Aliidongia dinghuensis: one gene and its partner. The protein of the gene in region 1 interacts with the protein of each later gene in a pairwise test. Links are inferred from orthologs where the notes say so. Each region holds a gene or a part of one and is shown on either strand. Other genes may lie near its edges.

Evidence for each region.
Region 2: the proteins of ftsH (region 1) and hflC interact in binary tests that used the Escherichia coli proteins (3 or more experiments, as listed by UniProt). The link is inferred for Aliidongia dinghuensis from one-to-one orthologs.

The regions. Positions count from the first base shown.
Region 1 is NZ_BMJQ01000005.1:222,470-238,768, forward strand. Bases 12,034-14,967 are described here. They hold ftsH (ATP-dependent zinc metalloprotease FtsH), read left to right. Parts: upstream 12,034-12,501; coding sequence 12,502-14,433; downstream 14,434-14,967. Other genes in these bases: tilS (tRNA lysidine(34) synthetase TilS), read left to right, coding at 12,034-12,372; folP (dihydropteroate synthase), read left to right, coding at 14,436-14,967. Outside these bases: IEY58_RS11545 (ATP-binding protein), read left to right, coding at 1-1,721; IEY58_RS11550 (YebC/PmpR family DNA-binding transcriptional regulator), read left to right, coding at 1,865-2,617; crossover junction endodeoxyribonuclease RuvC, read left to right, coding at 2,628-3,161; Holliday junction branch migration protein RuvA, read left to right, coding at 3,161-3,784; Holliday junction branch migration DNA helicase RuvB, read left to right, coding at 3,844-4,839; ybgC (tol-pal system-associated acyl-CoA thioesterase), read left to right, coding at 4,836-5,303; protein TolQ, read left to right, coding at 5,317-6,039; protein TolR, read left to right, coding at 6,044-6,511; IEY58_RS11585 (energy transducer TonB), read left to right, coding at 6,628-7,590; Tol-Pal system beta propeller repeat protein TolB, read left to right, coding at 7,587-8,933; peptidoglycan-associated lipoprotein Pal, read left to right, coding at 9,092-9,571; tol-pal system protein YbgF, read left to right, coding at 9,891-10,856; more of tilS, read left to right, coding at 10,996-12,033; more of folP, read left to right, coding at 14,968-15,596; glmM (phosphoglucosamine mutase), read left to right, coding at 15,664-16,299. UniProt on the Escherichia coli protein: Acts as a processive, ATP-dependent zinc metallopeptidase for both cytoplasmic and membrane proteins. Plays a role in the quality control of integral membrane proteins.
Region 2 is NZ_BMJQ01000028.1:1,211-10,496, forward strand. The notes cover bases 680-3,678. They hold hflC (protease modulator HflC), read left to right. Parts: upstream 680-1,742; coding sequence 1,743-2,615; downstream 2,616-3,678. Other genes in these bases: hflK (FtsH protease activity modulator HflK), read left to right, coding at 680-1,746; IEY58_RS31960 (DUF2065 domain-containing protein), read left to right, coding at 2,632-2,850; IEY58_RS31965 (DegQ family serine endoprotease), read left to right, coding at 3,080-3,678. In the rest of the region: iron-sulfur cluster carrier protein ApbC, read right to left, coding at 1-436; more of hflK, read left to right, coding at 577-679; more of IEY58_RS31965, read left to right, coding at 3,679-4,525; IEY58_RS31970 (DUF2272 domain-containing protein), read right to left, coding at 4,560-5,408; IEY58_RS31975 (hypothetical protein), read right to left, coding at 5,451-5,636; IEY58_RS31980 (response regulator), read right to left, coding at 5,893-6,348; IEY58_RS31985 (response regulator), read right to left, coding at 6,522-9,286.

The DNA of each region.
Region 1 (16,299 bases):
TCGGTGCCGTGCGCCTGTTCGCCGAGCGGGCGGATGCCGCCCTCGGCGGCTTCGCGCTCGATGACGACAGCGTGGGCGCCGTGGGTGAGATCTGCCGGCGGCTCGACGGCCTGGCGCTCGCGATCGAGCTCGCCGCCGCCGGCCTCGAGCTGTTGACGCCGGCCGCTCTGCTCGCCCATCTCGATGCCCGCCTCGGGCTTCTAGGCGCGGGCGGCCGCAAGGCGCCGTCGCGCCACCAGACGCTGCGCTCGACGATCGACTGGAGCTACGACCTGCTGACGGAACCTGAGCGCGCGCTGCTGCGGCGCCTCTCGGTCTTCGCCGGCAGCTTCACGGTCGCCTCGGCCCGGGCGGTGGCGCTGGATGACGCGGGCGACATGCCCGACGCGATCGCGCCCATGCTGGCGCTCGTCGACAAGTCACTGGTCGCGCCTGTGCCGGCCGTCGGCGACCGGCGGTTCCGGCTGCTGGAATCGATGCAGGCCTATGGCGCCGAGAAGCTGGCACCGGCGGAGCGACGCCAATGCCTGCGCAGCTTGGCGCTTTACCTTGTGCGCTTCTACGAAGAGGGCGAGCGGCTGTGGCCGACCACGCCGACCGAGGCCTGGCTCGGCGCTTACGAGCCGGAGCTGGAAAACCTGCGCGCGGCGCTGGACTGGGCGTTCGGCCCGGACGGCGACGCGGCCCTCGGCCAGAGGCTCGTCGGCCATGCCCAGGAGCTCTGGGCCGAGCTGTCGCTGCTGGCCGAGCGACAGCGCTGGCTGGCACGGGCCGAGGCGCAGGCCGACGGTTCGACACCGCCCGCCGTCCTGGGCCGGCTCCGGCTCGCGGCCGGCCGCAACGCGCACCCCGGCGATCCACGTTTCCTCGAGGCGACGCTCGAGGCGCTCGAGATCTTTCGGCGGATCGACGATCGGCTCCATGTCGCGGCGGCGACGGACCAGGCGGGCCGGCTCATGATGAAGCCCGGCGATACCGCGAAGGCGGAGCCGTACCTCCGCGACGGGCTGGTCCTGCTGCGCGGCTTCGGGCCGACGAAGCTCCTGACGTCGGCGCTCTACAGTGCGGTCAGCATGTGCTGGTATGCGGACGACATGGCCGGCGTGCGGCGGCATCTGGACGAGATCGACCGCATCGCGCCCGGCGTCGGCGACACGCGGATGCTGCAGGCCGCCACCATGATGCTGGCTGAGCTCGATTTCGCCGCGGGCCGGCGGCACGAGGCGATCGCGCGCGCCCGAGCAGCGGCGGCGGCCTGGCACGGCGCCGGCCATGCGAACGGCCTCGCCAACATCCAGCGCAATCTCGCGGGCTATCTGGTCGCGATCGGCGACGCCGCTGGCGGGCGGGCGGCGGCGCGGGCGGCGCTGGCGCTCACGCCGGCGCTGGGCAAGAGCCTGAGCACGGCCTTCGCCATCCAGCACCTGGCGCTCGCGGAGGCGATCGACGGTCGGGCCGTCCGGGCCGCCCGTCTCGCCGGCTATAGTGACGGCTATTTCCGGGCGCAGCGCCGGACGCGGGAAAGCATCGAGCAGGCGCTGTGGGACGACCTCTCGGCCCGGCTCGAAGCGGCGCTGCCGCCGGCCCGGCTCGCGGATCTGCTGGCCGAGGGCGCCGCCTGGAACGAGGAGCAGGTGGTGACTGTTGCCCTTGGGACCGTTGCCCTCGAGTCGGCCGTGGGCGTCGGCGTGGGCGAAGATCGCCTGCGGCAGCACGGGTGAGGGGCAGACCCGCTAAATACTCGCGGGTCACGGCCCCAATCCCGCCATATTGGGCTGTTAATCACGCCGGATGCTACTGGTGCTAGCCACCACATGTGGTATCTACCACCGATAACTCTGCATTAGTTTGGGTCGATCTCCCGATGGCTGGCCATTCCCAATTTAAGAACATCATGCACCGCAAGGGTGCGCAGGACGCCAAGCGCGCGAAGGTCTTCACCAAGATCATCCGCGAATTGACCGTCGCAGCGCGCTCGGGCTTGCCGGATCCGGCGGCGAATCCGCGCCTGCGCGCCGCGGTGATCGCGGCGCGCGGCGCCAACATGCCGAAGGATACGGTGGATCGCGCGATCAAGCGCGGCGCCGGCGGTGAAGATGGCACCAATTACGAAGAGGTGCGCTACGAGGGCTACGGGCCGGGCGGCGTCGCCCTCATCGTCGAGGCGCTGACCGACAACCGGAACCGCACTGCGAGCGACGTGCGCACCGCTTTCAACAAGGCGGGCGGCGCCTTGGGCGAGACCAACAGCGTCAGCTTCATGTTCCAGCGCCTGGGCCAGGTGACCTATCCGGCCGACACCGCGTCGGCCGACGCCATGCTCGAGGCCGCGATCGAGGCCGGCGCCGACGATGTCGAGAGCGGCGAGGAGGAGCATGCGGTCGTCTGCGCGCCCGACGATCTCTCGGCCGTGCGCGATGCGCTCGAGGCCAAGTTCGGCGCCGCTTCATCGGCGAAGCTTGTCTGGCGGCCGGCCACGACCGCGCCGGTCGGCGACGAGGACGTGGCGCAGTCGCTGTTGAAGCTGATCGACGTGCTGGACGACAATGACGACGTCCAGACCGTGTACGCCAATTTCGACATCCCCGACGAGCTGATGGCGAAGCTCGAGGGCTGACGGGGCGAGGATGACCGCCGGACCGACCACGCGCCGCCTGATCGGCCTTGATCCCGGGCTCCGCCGCACCGGCTGGGGCATCGTGGACATGGCCGGTCAGCACCTGCGCTTCGTCGCCTCCGGCGTGGTCGAGACCGACGACACGCGGGACATGGCGGCGCGCCTGGTCGAGCTGCTTTCGGGCTTGAACGGCGTGCTTGACCAATGGACGCCGGACGAGGCGGCGGTCGAGGAGACCTTCGTCAACAAGAACCCGGCTTCGACCCTGAAGCTCGGCCAGGCGCGCGGCGTCGTCATGCTGGCGCCGGCGCTGAGGGGCCTGCCCGTCGCCGAATATGCGCCGAACCTCATCAAGAAGACGGTGGTCGGCGCCGGCCATGCCGACAAGGCGCAGATCCAGATGATGGTGCGCCGCCTGCTGCCCGGCTCGGCCGAGACCCAGGCCGACGCGGCCGACGCGCTCGCCGTCGCGATCTGCCACGCGCATCACGCCCAGACCCGTCGGCTGTTGGCGCCGGCGCTCCTTGCCGCGGCGGGCCGGTGATGATCGTCCGGCTGACCGGCCTCGTCGACGACGTCGGGCTCGATGGCGTGCTCATCGACGTCCAGGGTGTCGGATATCAGGTGATGGTGTCGACGCGCACCCGGGCGGCGCTGCCCGCGCGCGGCGAGACCGCGTCGCTGCTGACCGAGCTGCAGGTGCGCGAGGATCATTGGAGCCTGTTCGGCTTCATCGACCGGGCCGAGCGCGACTGGTTCCGCACGCTCACGACGGTGCAGGGCGTCGGCGGCAAGGTGGCACTCGCCATCCTGTCCGTGCTGGCGCCCGACCAGCTCGCCCGCGCGATCCTGGCCCAGGACAAGGCCTCGCTCGCCCGCGCCGACGGCGTCGGGCCGAAGCTCGCGGCGCGGCTCGCGACCGAGCTCAAGGACAAGGCGGCAGCGCACGGCATGGCGCCTGCGGCGCCCACGGGCACGGTGATCTCCGTCCCGCCGGCCGTAGCCGATCTCGTCGGTCCGGCCGAGGATGCGGTCTCCGCCCTCGTCAATCTCGGCTACCGCCGACCCGAGGCGCTGGGGGCCGTCGCGACGGCGCAGCGCAAGCTCGGTGACGGTGCCGCCTTGGGCGAGCTCATCCGCGCCGGCTTGAAGGAGATCGCGTCGTGAGCGACCAGGACCGCATCGTCGCTGCCGAGCGCGGGGCGGCCGACCGGCCGGAGGTCGCGATGCGGCCGCTGTCGCTCGACGATTTCGTCGGTCAACGCCAAGTGCGCGAGAACCTGCGCGTGTTCATCGCCGCGGCCAAGGCGCGCGGCGAGGCGCTGGATCACGTGCTGTTCCACGGGCCGCCGGGCCTGGGCAAGACGACCTTGGCGCAGATCGTCGCGGCCGAGATGGGCGCCGGCTTCCGGGCGACCTCCGGCCCGATCATCCAGCGCGCCGGCGACTTGGCGGCACTCCTGACCAATCTGCAGCCGCACGACGTGCTGTTCATCGACGAGATCCACCGGATGCAGCCGGCGGTCGAGGAAGTGCTCTATCCGGCGATGGAGGATTTCCAGCTCGACCTCATCATCGGCGAGGGGCCGGCCGCGCGCTCGATCCGCATCGACCTGCCGCCCTTCACGCTGGTCGGCGCCACGACCCGCTCGGGCCGCATCACCCGGCCGCTCCGTGAACGGTTCGGCATTCCGCTCCGGCTGCAGTTCTACGAGCCGGACGAGCTCGAGCGCATCATCCAGCGCGGCGCCCGCCTGCTCACGATGGATCTCGCACCCGACGGTGCTGCCGAGATCGCGCGCCGCGCCCGCGGCACGCCGCGTGTCGCCGGGCGGCTGCTGCGCCGGGTGCGCGACTTCGCCGCCGTCGCGGGCCTCGCCACGGTAGACGCCAAGGCGGCCGACAACGCACTGACCCGGCTCGAGGTCGACCGTTCCGGGCTCGACGCCATGGACCGACGCTACATCCAGGCGATCGCCGAGCATTACTCGGGCGGCCCGGTCGGCGTCGACACGATGGCGGCCGTGCTGTCGGAGCAGCGCGACGTGATCGAGGACGTGATCGAGCCCTATCTCATCCAGCAGGGCTTCCTGCAGCGCACGCCACGCGGCCGGTTGCTGACCGACAAGGCGTTCGGCCATGTGGGCCTGGCCGTGGTGCGCCCGCCGGAGCTGCAGCTCGATCTGCTGACCGCCGCTGCCGACGAGGAGGCCGAGGTTTGACTCTGGTCCCGATGACCCTGGCCCCGACCAGCGGCGCGATCGACGAGGGCGTCCATCGCTTTCCGATCCGGGTCTATTACGAGGACACGGACGCGGGCGGCATCGTCTATCACGCGAACTACCTGCGCTTCGCCGAGCGCGCGCGCTCGGAATGCCTGCGCCTCGTCGGCTGGCAGCATGACCGCATGCTGGCCGAGACCGGCCTCGGCTGGGTCGTGCGCCGGGCCGAGATCGACTTCCGCCGGCCGGCCCGGCTCGACGATGCGCTCATGGTCGAAACCCAGTTGGCCGACCTCAAGGGCGCGCGCATGACCGCGCGCCAGACCATCCTCAAGGACGACGATCCGCTGGTCGTCCTTGATCTCGAACTGGTGCTATTGACGCCCAGCGGGCGTCCCGGCCGCATCCCGGCGTCGCTCAGCGACGCCCTCCGCCCCTTTCTCGTCACGCAACCGCTGAAGTGAGCGTCCCCGAGCCATGCAAGCCGTCGACACCGTGAATCTTGGCAGCGCCGCCGCCCCGACCCTCTCGATGATCTCCCTGTTCCTGCAGGCGGATCTGATCGTGAAGGGCGTGATGGTGCTGCTCCTCGCCGCCTCGTTCTGGAGCTGGGCGATCATCTTCGACAAGGTGCTGAAGGTGAAGCGCCTGCTGCGCGCCGCCGATGCCTTCGAGGAGAGCTTCTGGTCCGGCGGCTCGATCGAGGATCTCTACGACCGTATCGGCTCGCGGCCGGTCGACCCGATGTCGGCGACCTTCGCCGCTGCCATGCTCGAATGGCGCCGCTCGGCCGCCAAGGGCTTGGTCGTGGCCGGTGCGTTGCAGGCGAGCCTCAAGGAACGGCTCGAGAAGGCGATGAACGTCACGGTCGGGCGCGAGCTCGAGCGGGCGGAACGCTACATGGCCTTCCTCGCGACGGTCGGCTCGACCGCCCCCTTCGTGGGATTGTTCGGCACGGTCTGGGGCATCATGAACTCGTTCGAATCGATCGCCGCCAGCAAGAACACGAGCCTCGCGGTTGTGGCGCCGGGCATCGCCGAGGCGCTGTTCACGACGGCCCTGGGCCTGATCGCGGCCATCCCGGCGGTCGTGGGCTACAACAAGCTCACGACCGACCTCGGCCGCTACGGCAACCGGCTCGACAATTTCGCCTCCGAGTTCAGCGCGATCCTGTCACGCCAGCTCGAAGAGAAGGCATGAGGCGATGGCCGGTGGATTGATGAACGGCGGCGGCCGCAGCCGCCACAGCCGCCTGAACCGCCGTCCCATGGCCGACATCAACGTGACGCCGATGGTCGACGTCATGCTGGTGCTCCTGATCGTGTTCATGGTGGCGGCCCCGCTCCTCACGGTGGGCGTGCCGGTCGACCTGCCCAAGACCCAGGCGCCGGCCATCAACGAGCAGAAGGAGCCGCTCGTCGTCACGGTCAACGGCCAGGGCCAGATCTATGTCCAGGAGACGCCGATCGAGGCTGACGCATTGCTGCCGAAGCTGCAGGCGATCACCGAGAACAATCAGGACGCCACGATCTATGTGCGCGGCGACAAGGCGATCAACTACGGCCGGGTGATGGAAGTGATGGGGCTGATCGCCTCCGCCGGCTATACCAAGGTCTCGCTGATCGCCGAATTGCCCCAATCGGGCGGCAAGGCGCCTGCAAAGAAGCCATGATTCCGTTGTGACATGAGGGTCTCTTTCGGCGTTCTCGCGATGATGGACCTTGAATTTTCGATCCTCCGGCAAGTCTCGGGCGGCCGTGGCACGGCGCTCCCGCGCGGGGTGCGCCCGTGAGCCGGTTCGAGATGCGCGAGGGGATGGCCTTTTCCGCCGTGCTGCACACGGCGATCGTCCTGGTCATCCTGCTGGGCCTGCCCGACTTCCTGAAGAAGGAGCCGCCGCCGGAGGAGACGCCGATCGCGGTGCAGCTCGTCAATCTCGCCGACGTGACGCGCGCGACCCAGCGCAACCCGAAGCCGGTCGAGCAGGCGAAGCTCGACACGCCGCCGCCGGTGCCGGCGGTCAAGCCTGAGCCGAAGCCGGACGTGCTGACCCCGCCGCCGCCATCCCCGCCGCCATCGGCGCAATCGGCGCCGCCGTCGCCGCCGCCACCGCCCACGCCGGAACCGCCGAAGCCGTCACCTCCGCCGCCGCCACCGCCGCCGGCGCCCGCCCCGCTGCCGAAGCCGCCCGAGCCTAAGCCAGAACCGCCGAAACCGGAACCGCCCAAGCCCGAGCCCCCAAAGCCCGAGCCGCCGAAGCCGCAGCCGAAGCCCACGCCGCCGAAGCCGGAGAAGACGAAGCAGGATCTGCAGTTCGCCGACCTCTTGAAGAACCTCGCGGCCAAGGCGACGGCGCAGGAGAAGCAGGACACGCCGCCGAAGCCGCAGCAGAAACAGGTTGCGACCGCGCCCGCCTCCGCCCAGCCGAACGCGCCCTTGGGCTCGCAGCTGACGACGGCGGAGAAGGACTTGATCATCGCGCAGATCGAACAATGCTGGAACCCACCTGCGGGTGCCAAAGATGCCAAGAACCTGATCATCACACTGCGCGTTCAGCTTTCGTCAGACGGTACGCCACAGTCTGTCCAGATCGTAGATCAGGCGCGCGCGGACAGCGACGGGTTCTTCCGGGCCGCGGCTGAGAGCGCGAGGCGAGCGGTTCAACGCTGCTCGCCGCTCAAGGTGCCGCCCGACAAATTCGAGCAGTGGAAGAATATGACCCTCAATTTCGATCCAAGGGACCTCCTATGAAGCCAGATTTCCGGCGCGTCCGGTTCAGCGGGCTCTGCGCGATCGTGCTCGGCCTCCTTTGTTTTGCCCCCGATGCGCGGGCGGATCTGACGCTCGATATCACCAGGGCCAATCCGCAGCCGATGCCGATTGCGATCCCGGCCTTCCAGGGGCAGGGCGGCGACGGCCAGGTCGGCGCCCAGGTCACGCAGGTCGTCTCGGCCGATCTCGAGCGTTCGGGCCTGTTCAAGCCGCTCGATCCGCGCGCTTTCATCCAGGACCCGGCAGCGCTCGTCCCGGTGCCGCGCTTCGCCGACTGGAAGCTGATCAACGCCCAGGCGCTCGTCTCGGGTCAGGTCACCGCCCAGCCGGACGGTCATCTAAAGATCGATTTCCGTCTGTGGGATGTGCTCGCCGGGATCCAGTTGATCGGCTTCAGCTACAACACGACCGCGACCAACTGGCGCGAGATTGCCCACATCATTTCGGACCAGATCTACAAGCGCATCACCGGTGAAGACGGCTATTTCAATACGCGCATCGTCTATGTTTCCGAGAGCGGCCCGCCGCAGCGCCGGGTCAAGCGGCTCTCGATCATGGACCAGGACGGCTTCAACAACAAAGCGCTGACCGACGGCCGCGCGCTGGTGCTGACGCCGCGCTTCTCGCCGGCGCCCGGCGCGCAGGAGATCACCTATCTCTCCTATGCCCAGGGCGTGCCGCAGGTGTTCCTGTTCAATATCGACACGCGCCAGCAGGAAGTTCTGGGCCAGTTCCCGGGCATGACGTTCGCCCCGCGTTTCTCGCCTGACGGGAACAAGGTGATCTTCAGCCTGTCGGGCGGCGCCAATTCCCAGATCTACACGCAGGACCTGCGCACGCGCAAAGTGACGCAGATCACCTCCAGCGCCGCGATCGACACCGGGCCCTGCTACTCGCCGGACGGCACGCAGATCGCGTTCGAATCCGACCGCGGCGGCACGCAGCAGATCTATGTCATGAACGCGGACGGCAGCAACCAGCACCGGATCAGCTTCAGTTCCGGGCGCTACGCCACCCCGGTATGGTCGCCGCGCGGTGATCTCATCGCCTTCACGAAGCAGGAGGGTGGCAATTTTTCGATTGGTGTCATGCAACCTGACGGGCAGCGCGAGCGTATACTGTCCAACGGCTTTCTGGTTGAAGGACCGACCTGGGCACCCAACGGTCGCGTGCTGATGTATTTCAAGCAAACGCCTTCGGATGCCTCAGGTCGCGGCGATTCTACGCGTCTTTATTCGATCGATCTGACTGGCTCCAATGAACGTGAGGTTGTGACGCCCCAAGACGGCTCCGATCCCGCCTGGTCGCCACTACTTCAGTGAGAACCCCTTGATCGGATGGGGAAACGTCGGTATATTCCGGCCGTTTTCACCAACCGTTCTCGCGCGCGGTGGGTGGCGGCTTTTGCGCCGCAGTACGAGGCTGCCACCCGGTAGGTCCCGACTTCTCCCGAATCTGGTTACGCTGAAGGAACACAAAAATGCGGATTCAAATCCTCGGCCTGATGGCCGCCATGACCGTCCTCGCCGCCTGCGACACGACGCCGACCAACACCGGCGCCGGCACGGGTGCCACGACTGCGGCCCCGCAGCCGCAGCCGGCGGTTTCGCTGGCCGACGAGCTGAAGACCCAGGTTGGTGACCGGGTCCTGTTCGCGTTCGACAAGTCGGACATCTCGCCGGAGGCGAAGGCGATCCTGACCCGTCAGTCGGCGTTCATGCAGAAGTATCCGTCGGCGACCTTCACGATCGAAGGCCATTGCGACGAGCGCGGCACGCGTGAGTACAACCTGGCCCTCGGCGAGCGTCGCGCGACCTCGGCCAAGAACGCCCTCGTTGCCCTCGGCGTTGCGGCCGGCCGCCTGCAGACCATCAGCTACGGCAAGGAGCGTCCGGCCGTCGTTGGTCACAACGAGGCTGCCTGGGCCCAGAACCGTCGCGCTGTGACGGTTGTGAACTAACACGCGAGGAGCGACGGCCTGATCCGGGCGGCGCCGACTGGGCTGCCGTCTGGACCGGCAAAAAGATGGGGCGTCGGGAACGGCTCGCAAGAGCAGGGTCCCGGCGCCCTTTTTTTGCCCGATTCGGGGGCAATAGATGATGCTTGCCCGAACGGGTCCCGACGATGGGCGCCGGGACTGGGCTGTGGCCAAAATCAAACGGTCTTCGCCGTCTGGTGGCCATTCGCGACGCTTGGCCCTTTCGACCGTTGACGGAAGGGGGGCATGCCGACATGAACTATTGATCGGCCTCGGCGTCCGTACCTGTAGCGGGATCTTCATGCACAAGTTCTGTTCTGGTCTTGCCGCTATTCTCCTGGGTCTTGCGGCCATGTCGGCCGCCGGGCCGGCTTCGGCGCAGGACCGCTCCGTAAACGACCGGCTCGACCGGCTGGAGCGCGATCTGAACCAGGTCCAACGGCAGCTCTACCGCAACGAAGTGCCGGCCACCGGTGCCGCTGGCGTGGCACCGAGCGGCGACAGCGGCAACACCGCGCTCAATGCCGATATCCGCATGGACCAGCTCGAGCAGCAGATGCGCACGCTGACCGGCCAGCTCGAAGAGGTGCAGTTCGGCATCTCGGAGCTGAAGAACCGGCTCGACAAGCAGCAGCAGGACGACGAGCAGCGTTTCCAGGCGCTCGAGCATCCGGACGGCGGCGGGGCGGCGAAGCCGGCGCAGCAGACCGCGGCCAACCCGCCGGTCTCGGCGGCGCCGGGCAAGCCCGGCTCGCCAGGCGGTGCCGGCAACATGGATGCGGCGCCCAGCACCGGCGGTTTCCTCACGTCGCCGGGCGCCGGTGGCGGCGGCAATGCCGGCGCACCGGCGGTGCCTGGCAAGGCCAGCGTCGCGCTGCCAAACGGCTCGGCGACCGAGCAGTATAACTACGCCTTCGGCCTGCTGCGCAGCCAGGACTACCCGGCGGCCGAGGCGGCGTTCTCGCAGTTCGTGACCAAGCACCCGCAAGACGAACTGGCTGGTAACGCGCAATATTGGCTGGGCGAGACCTATTTCGTACGCAACGACTACAACTCCGCCGCGGCCGCCTTCGCCAAGGGCTATCAGCTCTACCCGAAGAGTCCCAAGGCGCAGGACAACCTGCTGAAGCTCGGCATCTCGCTCGGCAACATCGGGCGCAAGCAGGACGCCTGCTTCGCCTTCGCCAAGCTCGAGCGCGACTTCCCGAACATCGCCCCGACCAACAAGGAACGGGCGACGCGCGAAAAGCAGCGGTTGGGCTGCTGAGCCCATGACGGGGAGCGGCCCGGCCGATCGCCCACCCCGTCGTTCCGCCCCCGCACGCTCCGCGCGCCGCCCGGCGCCGCGCGGCTCGTCCGATACCGTCCGCCAGACGCCGCTCGATGATCCGGAATTCGCCGCCGCCATGGCTGCGATCGGGCCGTTCGAGCCCTGCCCGGAACTGGCGGTCGCCGTCTCCGGCGGCGCCGACTCCTTGGCGCTCGCACTGCTTGCCGACCGCTGGGCTCGGGCGCGCAGCGGGCGGATCGTGGCGCTCACCGTCGACCATCGGCTGCGCCCGGAATCGGCGGGGGAGGCGGCCCAGGTCGGCGCCTGGCTCGGCGAGCGCGGTATCCGGCACGAGATCCTGGTCTGGCAAGGGCCCTATCCGATCCACGATTTGCAGGCGGCGGCGCGCGCCGCCCGCTATCACCTGCTCGGCGACTGGTGCCGCCGCGCCGGGTTTTTGCACCTCCTGACTGCGCATCACCAGGACGACCAGGCCGAAACGCTGATCCTGCGCCTCGGCCGCGGCAGCGGGCTCGCCGGTCTCTCCGGCATGGCGCCCATCGTCGAGGACGGGCATTACCGCCTGCTGCGCCCGCTGCTGGCGCTGCCGGCGACCCGGCTCAAGGTGACCTTGGCAGGGTTCAACCAGGGCTGGATCGAGGATCCGAGCAACCGCAACCCGGCCTTCGCCCGGGTTCGCGTCCGAGCACAGACGCCGCTCTTTGCGGAGGCCGGGCTCACGCCGCGGCGGCTGGCCGAGACGAGCCGGCATCTGGCGCGCGCGCGCGCGGTGCTGGAGCAACTGGTCGAAGAGGCGCTCGTCGCCGGCGTCAGCCTGCATCCGGCCGGCTTTGCGCTGGTTGATCCCGCCCCGCTCGCGCGGGCGCCGGCGGAGATCGGGCTGCGTGCGCTCGCGGCGGTGATCGCGACGATCAGCGGCGAGGATTATCCGCCGCGCTTCGAGCGGCTGGAGCGCGTGGCGGAGGCGCTTTTCGCCGGTTTGCCCGGGAGTGTGGCAGGGGACGGATCCGGCAATGCTCTGGGCGGCGGCCGGACGCTCGGCGGCTGCCGGATCCTGCCCTGGCGCGGCCGTGTCCTGGTGCTGCGCGAGCTCGCGGCCGTGGCGCCGGCCGTCGATCTGCCAGACGTCGGTGCACCTAGCGTCGATGCACCAAGCGTCGATGTATCGGCGGGGCCCCTGCAAGAGACGGGCGGAAACATTTCCTGGGATCACCGCTTCGTGATCGAACGCCGACCGGGTGGTGACTGGCACGGTATTCGCGTCGGTGCCCTGGGTAGCGATGCGGCAGCACGTATGCGCGGGATTGTCGAAGCGCCGGGGACACCCTATCTGCCATCCAGCGTGCGGCCATCCTTGCCCGCTTTCTGGCGGGAAGGTACTCTCATGGGCGTCCCCCATCTCGGTTGGATGCGCGCGGGTGCCGATATCGGCGCCGCAATTCGGTTTCGGCCGACGCGGTCGTTGACAGGCAGCGGTTTTACCGTTGTTTAGCCAACGGCGCGCCTTATGTGATTTCGAAGAGGGGCCGGTTGATCGGCCCGCTTCGAGTGGGTGCCAGCAGGTGGTATGTTACCGTGGCGTGGGTATGGACGTCGACGGACGGAACGAAAGGCCTCGACCGTGAACAATTTCGGGAAGAATCTGGCGCTCTGGATCATTATCGCGCTGCTGCTGGTGGCGCTGTTCAACCTGTTCCAGAGCTCTTCCAGCCGCGGTCCGCAGACCAGCATCGCCTATTCTGAGTTCCTGAACGACGTGAACCGGGGCCAGGTCTCCGACGTCACGATCCAGGGTGCGACGGTCAACGGCCACTACACTGACGGCCGGGCGTTCTCGACCTATACGCCGAACGATCCGCAGCTGGTCAGCCGCCTGACCGACAAGAATGTCCGTATCACGGCGGCGCCGCTCGAGGACAACGTGCCCTCGCTGTTCGGCATCCTCATCAACTGGTTCCCGATGCTGCTCCTGATCGGCGTCTGGATCTTCTTCATGCGCCAGATGCAGGGCGGCGGCGGCCGGGCCATGGGCTTCGGCAAGTCGCGCGCGCGCCTTCTGACCGAGAAGGTCGGCCGCATCACGTTCGACGACGTCGCCGGCGTCGACGAGGCGAAGCAGGACCTGGAAGAGATCGTCGAGTACCTGAAGGACCCGCAGAAGTTCCAACGCCTGGGCGGCAAGATCCCCAAGGGCTGCCTGCTCGTCGGCCCGCCCGGTACCGGTAAGACGCTCTTGGCGCGCGCCATCGCCGGCGAGGCGAACGTGCCGTTCTTCACCATCTCGGGCTCGGACTTCGTCGAAATGTTCGTCGGCGTCGGCGCATCCCGCGTCCGCGACATGTTCGAGCAGGGCAAGAAGAACGCCCCCTGCATCATCTTCATCGATGAGATCGACGCGGTCGGCCGCCATCGCGGCGCCGGCCTCGGCGGCGGCAACGACGAGCGCGAGCAGACGCTGAACCAGCTGCTGGTCGAGATGGACGGGTTCGAGGCGAACGAGGGTGTCATCCTGATCGCCGCCACCAACCGTCCGGATGTGCTCGACCCGGCGCTGCTGCGCCCCGGCCGCTTCGACCGCCAGGTCGTGGTGCCGAACCCGGACGTGCTCGGCCGCGAGAAGATCCTCAAGGTCCATATGCGCAAGGTGCCGCTCGCGGCCGATGTCGAGGCCAAGGTGGTCGCGCGCGGCACGCCCGGCTTCTCCGGCGCCGATCTTGCCAACCTCGTGAACGAGGCGGCGCTGATGGCGGCGCGCAAGGGCAAGCGCTCGGTCTCCATGCTCGAGTTCGAACAGGCCAAGGACAAGGTCATGCTGGGCGCGGAACGCCGCTCCATGGTCATGACCGACAAGGAGAAGGAGCTGACCGCCTATCACGAGGCCGGTCACGCGCTGGTCGCCCTCTACCAGCCGGTCCACCATCCGCTGCACAAGGTCACGATCATCCCGCGCGGCCGGGCGCTGGGCGTCACCTGGTACCTGCCGGAACGCGACCAGCTCTCGCAGTCGCTGAAGGAGCTCGAAGGCCGCATAGCCTCCACCTTCGGCGGACGCGTCGCCGAGGAGATCATCTTCGGGCCCGAAAACGTGACGACCGGTGCCGCGAGCGACATCCATGTGGCGACCCAGACCGCACGCCGGATGGTCACCGAATGGGGCATGTCCGAGAAGCTCGGCCGCATCCGCTACAGCGAGAACGAGGAGGAAGTGTTCCTCGGCCATTCCGTGACCCAGCGCAAGAATGTCTCGGACGCCACGGCAAAGCTGATCGACGAGGAGATCCGCCGAATCATCGAGACCGGCGAGGAGGAAGCGCGCCGGGTGCTGACCGAGCATATCGACGAGCTGCATGCGCTCGCCCGTGCGCTGCTCGAGTACGAGACCCTGTCCGGCGACGAGTGCCGCAAGATCATTGCGGGCGGCCAGATCGAGCGTGACGCGGCCGAGGCCGACGAGACGCGCCCGACGCCGCGCCGCTCGTCGATCCCGCCGGCCGGCGGCCGCAAGGACAAGCCGGTGGGCGGTCTCGAGCCCGAGCCGCAGCCGAATACCTGACGATGACGGCCGATCCGATCGGCCGTCCCGAACCGCGAGGCCCCGCCGCAAGACGGGGCCTCGATTCGTTCGGGGGCCTTCCGCCTGCCGCCCTCTACCTCTGCCCGGACGGGTTCGTCGCCGGCACGGCCGCCCGAGAGGCGGTCGAGGCCGGCCTTGCCTGGCGCATCGCCCGCGGCTGGGCAGCTGCGACGCTCGTCCGGGTTTCCGCCCGCCGACGGGGCGGCGGCGTCAACACGCTGATCGTTTCGGTCCAGGAATTATCGGCTTGGCTTGCCGAGAACGACGGTCCGGCAGCGACCCGGCTGCGACTGCTGGCCGATCGGTTGCGGGCGCCGCGCCCGGCCTGGGCCGGCCTCGCGCTCGAGCGGCCGCATGTCATGGGCATCGTCAATGTGACGCCCGACAGTTTCTCCGACGGCGGCGAGCATGCCGGCACCGCGGCGGCGATCGCCCATGGGCTGGCGCTCAGGGCCGCAGGTGCTGCGATCCTCGATGTCGGCGGCGAATCGACCCGGCCCGGTGCGGCCGACGTCCCGGCCGAAGCTGAGATCGAACGGGTCGTGCCGGTCATCCGCGGCCTCGTGGCCGAGGGCGCGCTCGTCTCCGTCGACACGCGGCGAGCGCCGGTCATGGCGGCAGCGCTCAAGGCGGGCGCCGTCATCCTGAACGACATCGAGGCGCTGCAGCAGCCCGGAACCTTGGCGCTTGCTGCCGATGCGGGGGCCCCCGTGGCACTCATGCACATGCAGGGCGAGCCTCGCACGATGCAGTCCGATCCGCACTACGACGTGGCGGCCCTCGACGTGTTCGACTGGCTCGAAGCGCGGGTTGAGGCGACGATCGCCGCAGGGCTGCCGCGCGACCGCATCCTGGTCGATCCGGGCATCGGCTTCGGCAAGTCGCTCGCCCATAACCTCGAGCTGCTGTCGGCGCTCGGGCTCGCGCACACGCTCGGTACCGGCATCCTCCTGGGCGTGTCACGCAAGAGCTTCATCGGCAAGATTGACGGTACGACGGATCCGAAGCGTCGGCTGGGCGGTTCGCTTGCCGCCGCGCTGGACGGATGGGCGCGAGGCGCTCAGATTGTGCGCGTGCACGACGTGGCCGAGACAGCACAGGCCCTGGCTGTCGCGAACGCGATTGCCGAGGCGGCGTGCTAGGGGCGCCGAGGCGCGGTATCATAGTCTGAGCGTAAAGGTGGCGGCGCATGCCGGGGGAAGGTTTGGGATGACACGGAAACTTTTCGGCACCGACGGCATTCGGGGCACGGCCAACACGGCGCCCATGACCGCCGACGTCGCGCTCAAGGTCGCGGTCGCCACGGCACGGCATTTCCGGCGCGGCACCCATCGTCATCTGGTTGTGATCGGCAAGGACACGCGGCTCTCCGGCTACATGCTGGAACCCGCTCTGACCGCCGGCTTCATCTCGATGGGCATGGACTGCGTGCTGGTTGGCCCGATCCCGACGCCGGCCATCGCCATGCTGACCCGCTCGCTCAGGGCAGACCTGGGCGTCATGATCTCGGCCTCGCATAACCCTTACGAGGACAACGGCATCAAGCTGTTCGGTCCCGACGGCCACAAGCTGTCGGACGAGATCGAGGCCGCGATCGAGGCGTCCGTCGCGGCCGGGGCGGACCATGACCTGGCGCCGCCGGCCCAGCTTGGCCGGGCTCGGCGGCTCGAGGACGCCGGCGGCCGCTATATCGAGTGGGTCAAGAACACGCTGCCGCGCGGCATGCGGCTCGACGGCATCCGCATCGTCGTCGATTGCGCCCATGGCGCCGCCTACAAGGTGGCGCCGAGCGTGCTCTACGAGCTGGGCGCCGAGGTCATCCCGCTCGGCGTGTCGCCCGACGGC
Region 2 (9,286 bases), on another replicon or contig:
GCCCGACCTTGAGGCCCTGGGCTGCGAGTGCCACCGCGAGGTTGGTCGTGGTCGTCGACTTGCCGACACCGCCCTTGCCGGACGCGACCGCGACGATGGCGCGGGCACCCGGCACCAGCGCCGGGCGAGGCGCCGCATGGGCGGGGGCATGGTCGTGGCCGTGACCGGACGAGCGGATGACCGGCGGGCGCGTGCCGGTCAGCACTGCGCTCACCGACAGGACGCCCGGGATCGCCTCGACGGCGCGCTCGGCCGCCTTGCGCACGGCTTCGAATTGAGATGCACGCGCCGGCTCGATCTCGATCGAAAACACGACATTGCCATCGCGGATGGCGATGCCGGAGACCATGCCGAGGCTGACGAGATCGCGGCCGCGCGCCGGGTCCATCACCCCCTTGAGCGCCGTCAAAACCTGCTGTTCGCCGAAACTCGCCATCGAAACAACCTTTCCCATCGTCACTTACTGGACACGCCCGCGTCGTCACCCTGATATAAGGGCCGGATCGCCGACCGCACAATCGGGTGCTGTCTTCTTAAGTGCCCCTTGGGGCCGGGTTTATCGAGGTTCTTTCGGACATGCCGTGGAACGGGCAGGGGGGCGGCGGTGGCGGCCCCTGGGGCGGTAACGGGGGACCGGGTCCCTGGGGCAAGGCACCTTCGGGCGGCGGCAAGGGCAAAGGACCGCAGCCGCCCAATCTCGACGAGCTCTTGCGGCGCGGGCAGGATCGGCTGCGCGGCCTCGTGCCCGGTACCGACAACGGCGGCGGCCGGCTGGCGGCCATCGTGGCCGCGGTCCTGGTCGGCCTGTGGCTGATCACCGGCTTCTACCGCGTCAACCCGGACGAAGAGGGCGTCGTCCTTCGCTTCGGCGCCTATGCCGATACGACCGGTCCTGGCCTGCATTACCATCTGCCGGCGCCGATCGAATCGGTCGAGAAGCCGAAGGTGACGCGCGTCAACCGGACCGAGGTCGGCGTCTCGACCGAGCCGCTCGGCCGCGGCGTCGGCCGGCAGGCGCTGCCGGAAGAATCGCTGATGCTGACCGGCGACGAGAACATCGTCGACATCAATTTCTCGGTCTTCTGGGTCATCAAGGACGCGAAGGCGTACCTGTTCAACGTGCGCAACCCGGAGGCGACCGTGAAGTCGGCCGCAGAGGCCGCGATCCGCGAGGTCGTCGGCCATACGCCGATCGCGAGCGTGCTCGCCGAGGGCCGCCGCCAGGTCGAGACCGATACCGAGGCGCTGCTGCAGAACATCCTCGACGGCTACGCCGCCGGCCTGCAGGTGACGCAGGTGCAGCTGCAGAAGGTCGATCCGCCGCAGCCGGTCATCGAGGCTTACCGCGACGTGCAGAAGGCGCGCGCCGACCAGGAGCGGCTCAAGAACGAGGCCGAGGCCTATCAGAACAGCATCGTGCCGCTGGCGCGCGGCGATGCCGAGCAGAAGATCCAGAACGCCCAGGCCTATAAGCAGGAGGTCGTGGCGCGCGCCCAGGGCGATGCGCAGCGCTTCCTGTCGGTGCTGTCGGCCTACCAGGTGAGCAAGGAAGTGACCGCCGAACGGCTCTATCTCGAGACGATGGAAGACGTGCTGAAGAACGCGCACAAGGTGGTGATCGACCGGCAGGCCCAGGGCATCGTGCCCTATCTGCCGCTGCCGGGGCTCACCGACAAGCAGCCAACCCCGCTCCCTGCGCCCCCGGGCCAGCCGTCCGCTTCCCAATCCAAGGCAGGCAAGCCATGAACCGCGCCCTTTTCGTCGGCGGGATCGTCGCGGCCGCGGTCTTGCTTCTCCTCGCTTTCAATGCCCTCTTCATCGTCGACCAGACGTCGCAGGCGCTCGTCATCCAGTTCGGCCGGCCGGTGCGCGAGATCCGGCAGCCGGGCCTCTACGCCAAGGTGCCGCTGCTGCAGAACGTCGTGTTCTATGATCGACGGCTGCTGGACTATGAGCCGCCGGCCGAGGAGGTGATTGCGGCCGACCAGAAGCGGCTCGTGGTCGACAGCTACGCGCGCTACCGCATCATCAACCCGCTGCAGTTCTACCAGTCGGTCGGTAGCGAGTCGGTCATGCAATTGCGCCTGGGCGCCACCATCTCCGGCACGCTCCGCCGGGTGCTGGGCAACGTGCTGCTGAACGCGTTGCTCTCGCCGGAGCGGTCCCAGATCATGGCCAACATCCGTGACCAGGTCGCGGACCAGGCAAGGTCCTTCGGCATCGAGGTCGTCGACGTACGCATCCGCCGCGCTGACCTGCCGCAGGAAAACAGCCAGGCGATCTATGCCCGGATGCAGTCGGAGCGGCAGCGCGAGGCGAACGAATATCGCGCCCAGGGCGCCGAGCAGGCCCAGGGCATCCGCGCGCGCGCCGAGCGCGACCGGACCGTCATCCTGGCCGAGGCCGACAAGCAGTCGCAGATCCTGCGCGGCCAGGGCGATGCCGAGAGCATCAAGATCTATGCCGACGCGTTCGGCAAGGACCCGGAGTTCTTCACCTTCTACCGCAGCCTCGAGGCCTATCGCACCGCGATCGGCCCCGACACGACCATGGTGCTCTCGCCGACCAGCGAGTTCTTCCAGTATTTCGGTCAGCACAAGGCGGCAAAGCCTTGATGGGTGGGTTGGCCTAATGGGCGGGCTCGGCGGACTGAGCGAGGGGCTGCGCGATCTCTGGACCGCGCTCGCCCTGGTGCTGGTGATCGAGGGCGCGCTCTATGCCCTGTTCCCGCAGCCGATGAAGCGCGCGTTGCTCTCGGTCGTGAGCCAACCGGAAGGCCTGCTCCGGGTCGCGGGGCTGGTCGCGGCCTGCCTGGGCGTCGCCTGGGTCTGGTTCCTGCGGCATCATTGAACCCAGGCCCCTCGGGAACGAACTGGCTCCCGTCCGCTGTTGGCTCTAGAGTCGCAAGTATTATGTCTGTTGTGTTGGTGGTCGCAGGAGTGATCCGGTGAGTGGACTTTTCCCCCGTTCAGAGCGCGCCGCGGGTCGTCGGCGTGGCCGGACGGTCGCGCGGGTCGCGGTGCTTGGGTTGGTTTTGACGTTCGGTATGGTCGGGACCTTCGGTTTTGGGACGTTCGGGATGGCGAGCGCCAAGGCCGATGATCGATCGCCGACCTTGGCAGCGCCGCTCGTCATCCCGGGGCTCGGGCCGCTCGCCAACCGGCTGCTGCCGGCCGTGGTCAACGTGTCGACCAGCCAGACCATCAAGCCCGACGCCAAGCGGCGGCCGGACGATGACCAGCCGCAGGTGCCGCCGGGCTCGCCGTTCGAGGAATTCTTCAAGGACTTCATGGACCGCCAGGGCGGCGGTAGCGGCGATGGCGAGGCCAAGCCGCAGAAGGCGCAGTCGCTGGGCTCGGGCTTCGTGATCGATCCAGCGGGATATGTCGTGACCAACAACCACGTCATCGACGGGGCCGACGAGATCACGGTCATCCTGCAGGACAACACGAACCTCAAGGCCGAGCTGGTCGGCCGGGATGCGACGACCGACCTCGCGCTCCTCAGGGTCAAGCCCGATCATCCGCTGCCGGCCGTGCCCTGGGGCGATAGCGACACGGCCAAGGTCGGCGACTGGGTGATGGCGATCGGCAACCCGTTCGGGCTCGGCGGCACGGTCACCTCGGGCATCATCTCGGCCCGTGCCCGCGCGATCAACGACAACGGCCCGTACGACGAGTTCCTGCAGACCGATGCCTCGATCAACCGCGGCAATTCCGGCGGCCCGCTGTTCAACACCTCGGGCGAGGTCATCGGCATCAATTCGGCGATCTTCTCGCCGTCAGGCGGCTCGATCGGCATCGGCTTCGCCATCCCGTCCGATCTCGCCAAGAACGTGATCGCGCAGCTCAAGGCAACCGGCAAGGCGCGGCGCGGCTGGATCGGCGCGCGCATCCAGACGGTGAATGACGATGTCGCAACCGCCCTCGGCCTCGACTCGACCAAGGGTGCGCTCGTCGGCGGCTTCATCGACAAGAGTCCGGCCAAGGAGGCGGGTATCCAGCCGGGCGACGTGCTGCTGCAGTTCGATGGCCGCGACGTCACCAACTCGCGCCGGCTCTCGCGTCTCGTCGCCGACGCCCCGGTCGACAAGGCGGTGCCGGTGAAGCTGTGGCGCAAGGGCGAGATCAAGACCATCACGGTCAAGGTCGGGCAGGCCGAGGAGGCGGCCGAGCAGACCGCCTCGCTCGGCGAGGGCGGCAGCGGCATCAGCCCGTCGACGCCGCTCGTCAAGGCGCTGGGCCTGTCGATCACCGAGGCGACGCCGGACCTCAAGGACAAGTTCAAGCTCGACGATTCGGCCAATGTCGTGGTCGTCGACGTGGCGAAGGGCAGCCCGGCGGCCGACAAGGACCTGCACGCCGGCGACGTGATCCTCGAGGTTGCCCAGGAAGAGGTGAAGAGCGCGCAGGACGTCGTGCACAAGATCGACGAGGCGAAGAAAGCCGGCCGCAAGTCGATCCTGCTGCTGGTCGACCACGGCGGCGACCTGCGCTTCGTGGCGCTGCGCATCGATCAGGGCTGACCCGCGTCGGTTCGGCCCGAGGGCTCAACAGTCCTCAGTGGTCGTAGAGCACCCGGAGGACGATCGACCAGGGATAGCGCGGGTCGATGGCCGGGCCGCCGGGCGCTGCGAGCATTCCCGCCGCCGTGACGGGCACGTGGGTGAGCGCCACCTCGTCCGCGACATTGCCGCCCACGACCGAGAGCATGCCGGGTGCTGCGTCTACGACGATGGCGCAATGGCCGGCGAACGGCCCGTCCGGCAAGGTCTCGAGGCGGATGTCGCCGGCCATTGCGCTATTGTCGTGGCCGCGGCCGAAGCAGATGAGATCGCCCGGCTCAGGGGCGACGCGATCGGCCGCCTCCGCCCGGAGCGCCACGTCGGGGCGGCGTCCGAGCGACGCCGCGCGCGCCGCGTCGATATAGATCCAGTGGGACGCGGCATAGGGGAAGCGGGGCCCGGCACCCGCGATGCGCATGACATAGGAGATGAAGGCGGCGGACCAGGCGTATTCGCCGTCCTCGCTCGCCGGGAACACGCGGCCGGTACCGTCGTGCTTGCCGGTCCAGCGGCCGTCCGGGTCGTTCGCGTCGAGGCCCAGCCACCAATATTCGCCGACGCGCTGCCAGAGGCCGGGCAGGCGCTCGGGCTTCGCTTCGGGATCGACCGGCGGGCGTTCGTCCGGTGCGGCATCGACGACGGGGCTGCCGAACAGGCGCCATTCCCGGAGCGCGATTGCGACGGCGGCGGTCCGGTTGAACGGTTCATAAGGCCGGCGCGCGAAGTCCGGGACATGGGCATCGCGCGGCGGGGGTGCCACGCAGCCGGCGAGAAATGCCACCAGCGCCGGCAGAACGGTGAGGCGAAGCGGCCTTAAGCGGGGGCGGTCGAGGGGGCGCGGCATGGCGCCCCAACCCTAACCATATCGAAGCGTCTTAGCGCGATCTCAATGATGAACGTGCGGCGCTGCGCCGCCACGCGGCACGACGCGGACGCCGTTCTTGAGCTCGATCAGGGCGCGCTGCAGCAGCTTCATTTCAGCGCGGTCTTCACGATCGGTGATGTCCAGGTAGCTGAGCTTGTTCTCGACCAGATCGACCAGGGTCTCGATGGTGCGCGGGGAGAAGGACATGACGACCTCGCAACGGGATGGGGTTGGGCGAAGGCTCGTGAAACACTCGCGATTCAGTAGAGCAAGCGACATGCCATCGGTCCCGGCAGGCGGCCGATCCGCTGTAACCTATTGGATTCCCTGACTGGTAGTGCGGACGATCGAGTGCCTCGCCAAGGTTGCATCACCTGCGGCGATGACGAGGCTCGCCCGTGCTCGGCACGCCGCTTTGCATTTTGCCAGGCAAGTTGCCGAAGGCTGATACGCCCCGGAGGGCCTATTCCCACCAGCCGCGGCGCAGCCCTTCGATCCGGGCGCGTTCCGCCGCCCGTTTCGCCAGGCAGTTTTCGATCAGCTGGGCGGCCTCCGACGGGCGGAACGGCTTCGGCAAGCGGTGACCGTAGACCATGGGACCGGCCACGGCCTCGGCCTGCTGGAAGTAGCCGGAGGTCAGGATCAGGATGGTTTCCGGCCGGAAGCGATAGAGCCAGACGGCGAGATCGGTGCCGTCAGCGCCGCCCGGCATGCGCACGTCGGAAATGACGATGTCGATCCAGCCGCGGTCGCGCAGGACCTTCTGCGCCGTCTCGACACTATCGGCCTCGAGCACGGCATAGCCATGCTCGCCAAGACCCCTCGCCAACATGCTGCGCAGGTCTGGTTCATCGTCGACCACCAGGACGGTCGCCTGCCGTCCGCTTTCGTCCGCGGTTCTTCGCGTCGCCTCGCTCATATCCCTTGCCCCATGCGCCGCGTGTGCGGGCGCTTTCCCGCTTGTGTCGGCTTGGCCGCGCGGCTCCGTTTCGAAAACAAACGGCTGGGCCGCGATTTGGTTGCCAGACGCACAGCCCCCGCGAGTGGTGGGTTTGCGTGTTCGTGCCTTGGGCATTGCGGCACCGGGCGCCGTTATCGCTGCGCCCGTTTCGCCGGATTGCCGGACGCGCGGCGATCCGGCGTTTCGTGGCCGCCGGCCCCCGCCGGGCGCTCCATGCGCAGCCACTGGGCCACCTTGCCGAGGAAGGGCGTCATCTCGAACGGCTTCGAGACATAGTCGTCCATGCCGGCCGCCAGGCATTCCTCCTGGTCACCGCGCATGGCGTTCGCGGTCATGGCGATGATCGGGACATGGTCGAGGTCGCCCTCGGCGCGCCGGATCTCGCGCGTCGCCTGCAGCCCGTCGACCACGGGCATCTGGATGTCCATCAGCACGAGGTCGTAGCGGGCGCGGCGCCAGGCTTCGATCGCTTCCCCGCCATCCGACGCCAGGTCGACGGCGTGGCCGGCGCCGGTCAGGAGGCTGAGGGCGATCTGCTGGTTGATCGCATTGTCCTCGACCAGCAGGATCCGGCCGCCCGTCACCGGCCCGGCGGCCGCTTGATCCTCAGGCACCTCGCTCTCGATCGACGGCGCTCCCAGCAGTTGGGCCAGGCAGTCGATCAAGGCGGTGTGGCGAACCGGCTTGACGAGGCGGGCGTCGAACAGGCTCGCGTCGAATCCGTCGCCCGAGCGCAACGGCATCGGCGCGGACGAGGCAAGGACGAGCTTCGGCGGGGGCCGATCGTGGTCCAGGTGGGCGCGGATCTGCCGGGCGAGCTCATCGCCGTCGATCTCCGGCATCATCCAGTCGATCAGCACGATGTCGAACGGCGTGCCGGCCCGGCCCGCGGCGGCGAGCGCTGCGAGGGCGGCGTGAGCGTCGGGCGCCTCTTCGACCACCATGCCGAGCTCGCCGAGCTGGCGGCTGAAGATCATGCGGTTGATCGGCAGGTCGTCGACGATGAGGACCCGCTTTCCGGCGAGCTCCGCCGATGCCGCTTCGATCTTTGGGCGCCGGACGTCGTTCGCCAGCGGTAGCGGCAGCTCGAGCCAGAAGACGGTGCCGCCGCCGGCGCGGTCCCGGGCGCCGATCTGCCCGCCCATCATGTCGACCAATTGGCGGCAGATCGCGAGGCCGAGGCCGGTGCCGCCGAACCGGCGGGTGATCGAGCCGTCGGCCTGTTCGAATTTCCGGAACAGCTTCGCCTTCGCGGCATCGTCGATGCCGATGCCGGTGTCTTCGACCTCGATGCGCACGCGCATCGTCCCGGCCGCCGCGGACTCCGCCCGAACCTCGACCGCGACGAAGCCCTGCTGCGTGAACTTGATGGCGTTCGAGACCAGATTGAGCACGATCTGGCGTATGCGGGTCGGATCGCCCCGCACCGGCAGGCGCGCCGGCTCGCCGATCCAGACGGCAAGCTCCAGTCCCTTCTCCGCAGCCTTGGGCGCCATGAGCTCGAGCGCGTCGTCGACTACGGTCTCCAGGCTGAAATCGATCTCTTCGAGCTCGATCTTGCCGGCTTCGAGCTTCGAGATATCGAGAATGTCGTTGATGACCGCGAGCAGCGCCTCGGCGGATGTCGCGACCGCCTCGGCGAACTTGCGCTGCTCCGATGCCAGCGGCGTGCGCAGCAGCAAGCCGTTCATGCCGATGATCCCGTTCATCGGCGTCCGGATCTCGTGGCTCATGTTGGCGAGGAATTCTGTCTTCGCCCGGTTCGCCCGGACCGCCTCCTCCTTGGCGAGCGCCAGCGCGTCTTCCGCCTGCTTGCGGGCCGTGACGTCTCGGAGTGCGCCGATGATCTCCGTGGGCCTGCCGGTCTCCCCGTCGCGCACGAGCCGCAGCTCCGCCTCGACCCAGACCCAGCTCCCTTCCCGGTGCTGGATTCGGAAAGTGACGCTGCCGCGTTCGAGCCCCTCGATCATGCGCTGATGCAGTGCCGAGATTGCTCCCGCATCCTCGGGATGGACCCGCTCGAACGCTTGCTCGCCGACCAGCTCGTGCGGTTCGTAGCCCAGCACCTCGGTCGATGCCGGCGAGAGGTAGCGGCGCGTCAGGTCCATGCCGAGCCGGACGATGATGTCGGTCGAATGATCCGCGAGCAGCCGGTAGCCGGCGGCGGCCTCGGCCTGGGCATGCTCGGCGCGCCGCCGGCGCTCGTTCTGCCGCGCAAGCCAAAAGCCGAGCGCGCTGATGACGGCGGCCAGCCCGAGGGCCAACATCAGCTGGCTTTCGGCGCGGTCCCGCCAGAGCGCCAGGACTTCTTCCTTCGAGAGCGCGACGCCGACGACCAGCGGGTAGGTCGATGAGCGGGCGTAGTAGTTGAACCGGATGGCGCCATCGAGCGGCGACGTCAGTTCCACATAGCCGGTCGGGGCCACCGGCAGCAGGTCTCGGAAGATTACCGTCCCCAGCACGCTCTGGCCGACGTACTGCTCCAAAAACGGCCGTCGCACGAGCAGGGTGCCATCGGTGTTCGCGAGGAAGATCGCGCCGTTGTGGCCGATATCGAAGGTTTCGTAGAACTTCTGGAATGACGACTCGTCGACCGAGATGAGCACCACACCGGCGAAACTGCCGTCCGGATGGTTGTATCGGCGCGTCGCCGTGACGATCCATTCGCCGCCGGAGCGGCTCTTGACCGGGGCGCCGATGTGGAGCGCCAGGCTCGGGTTGTGCCGGTGGAACTGGAAATATTCCCGGTCCGAATTGTTGACCCCCGAGGGCGTCGCGGGCAGCGAGTTCGTGAGCCAGTTGCCGTGCTCGTCATAGACGAAGATGCCGCGGAACCGCGGCTGGACCGCGACATGGGCCATGAGGAAGCGATGCAGGCGTTCCATGGCCGCGGGTC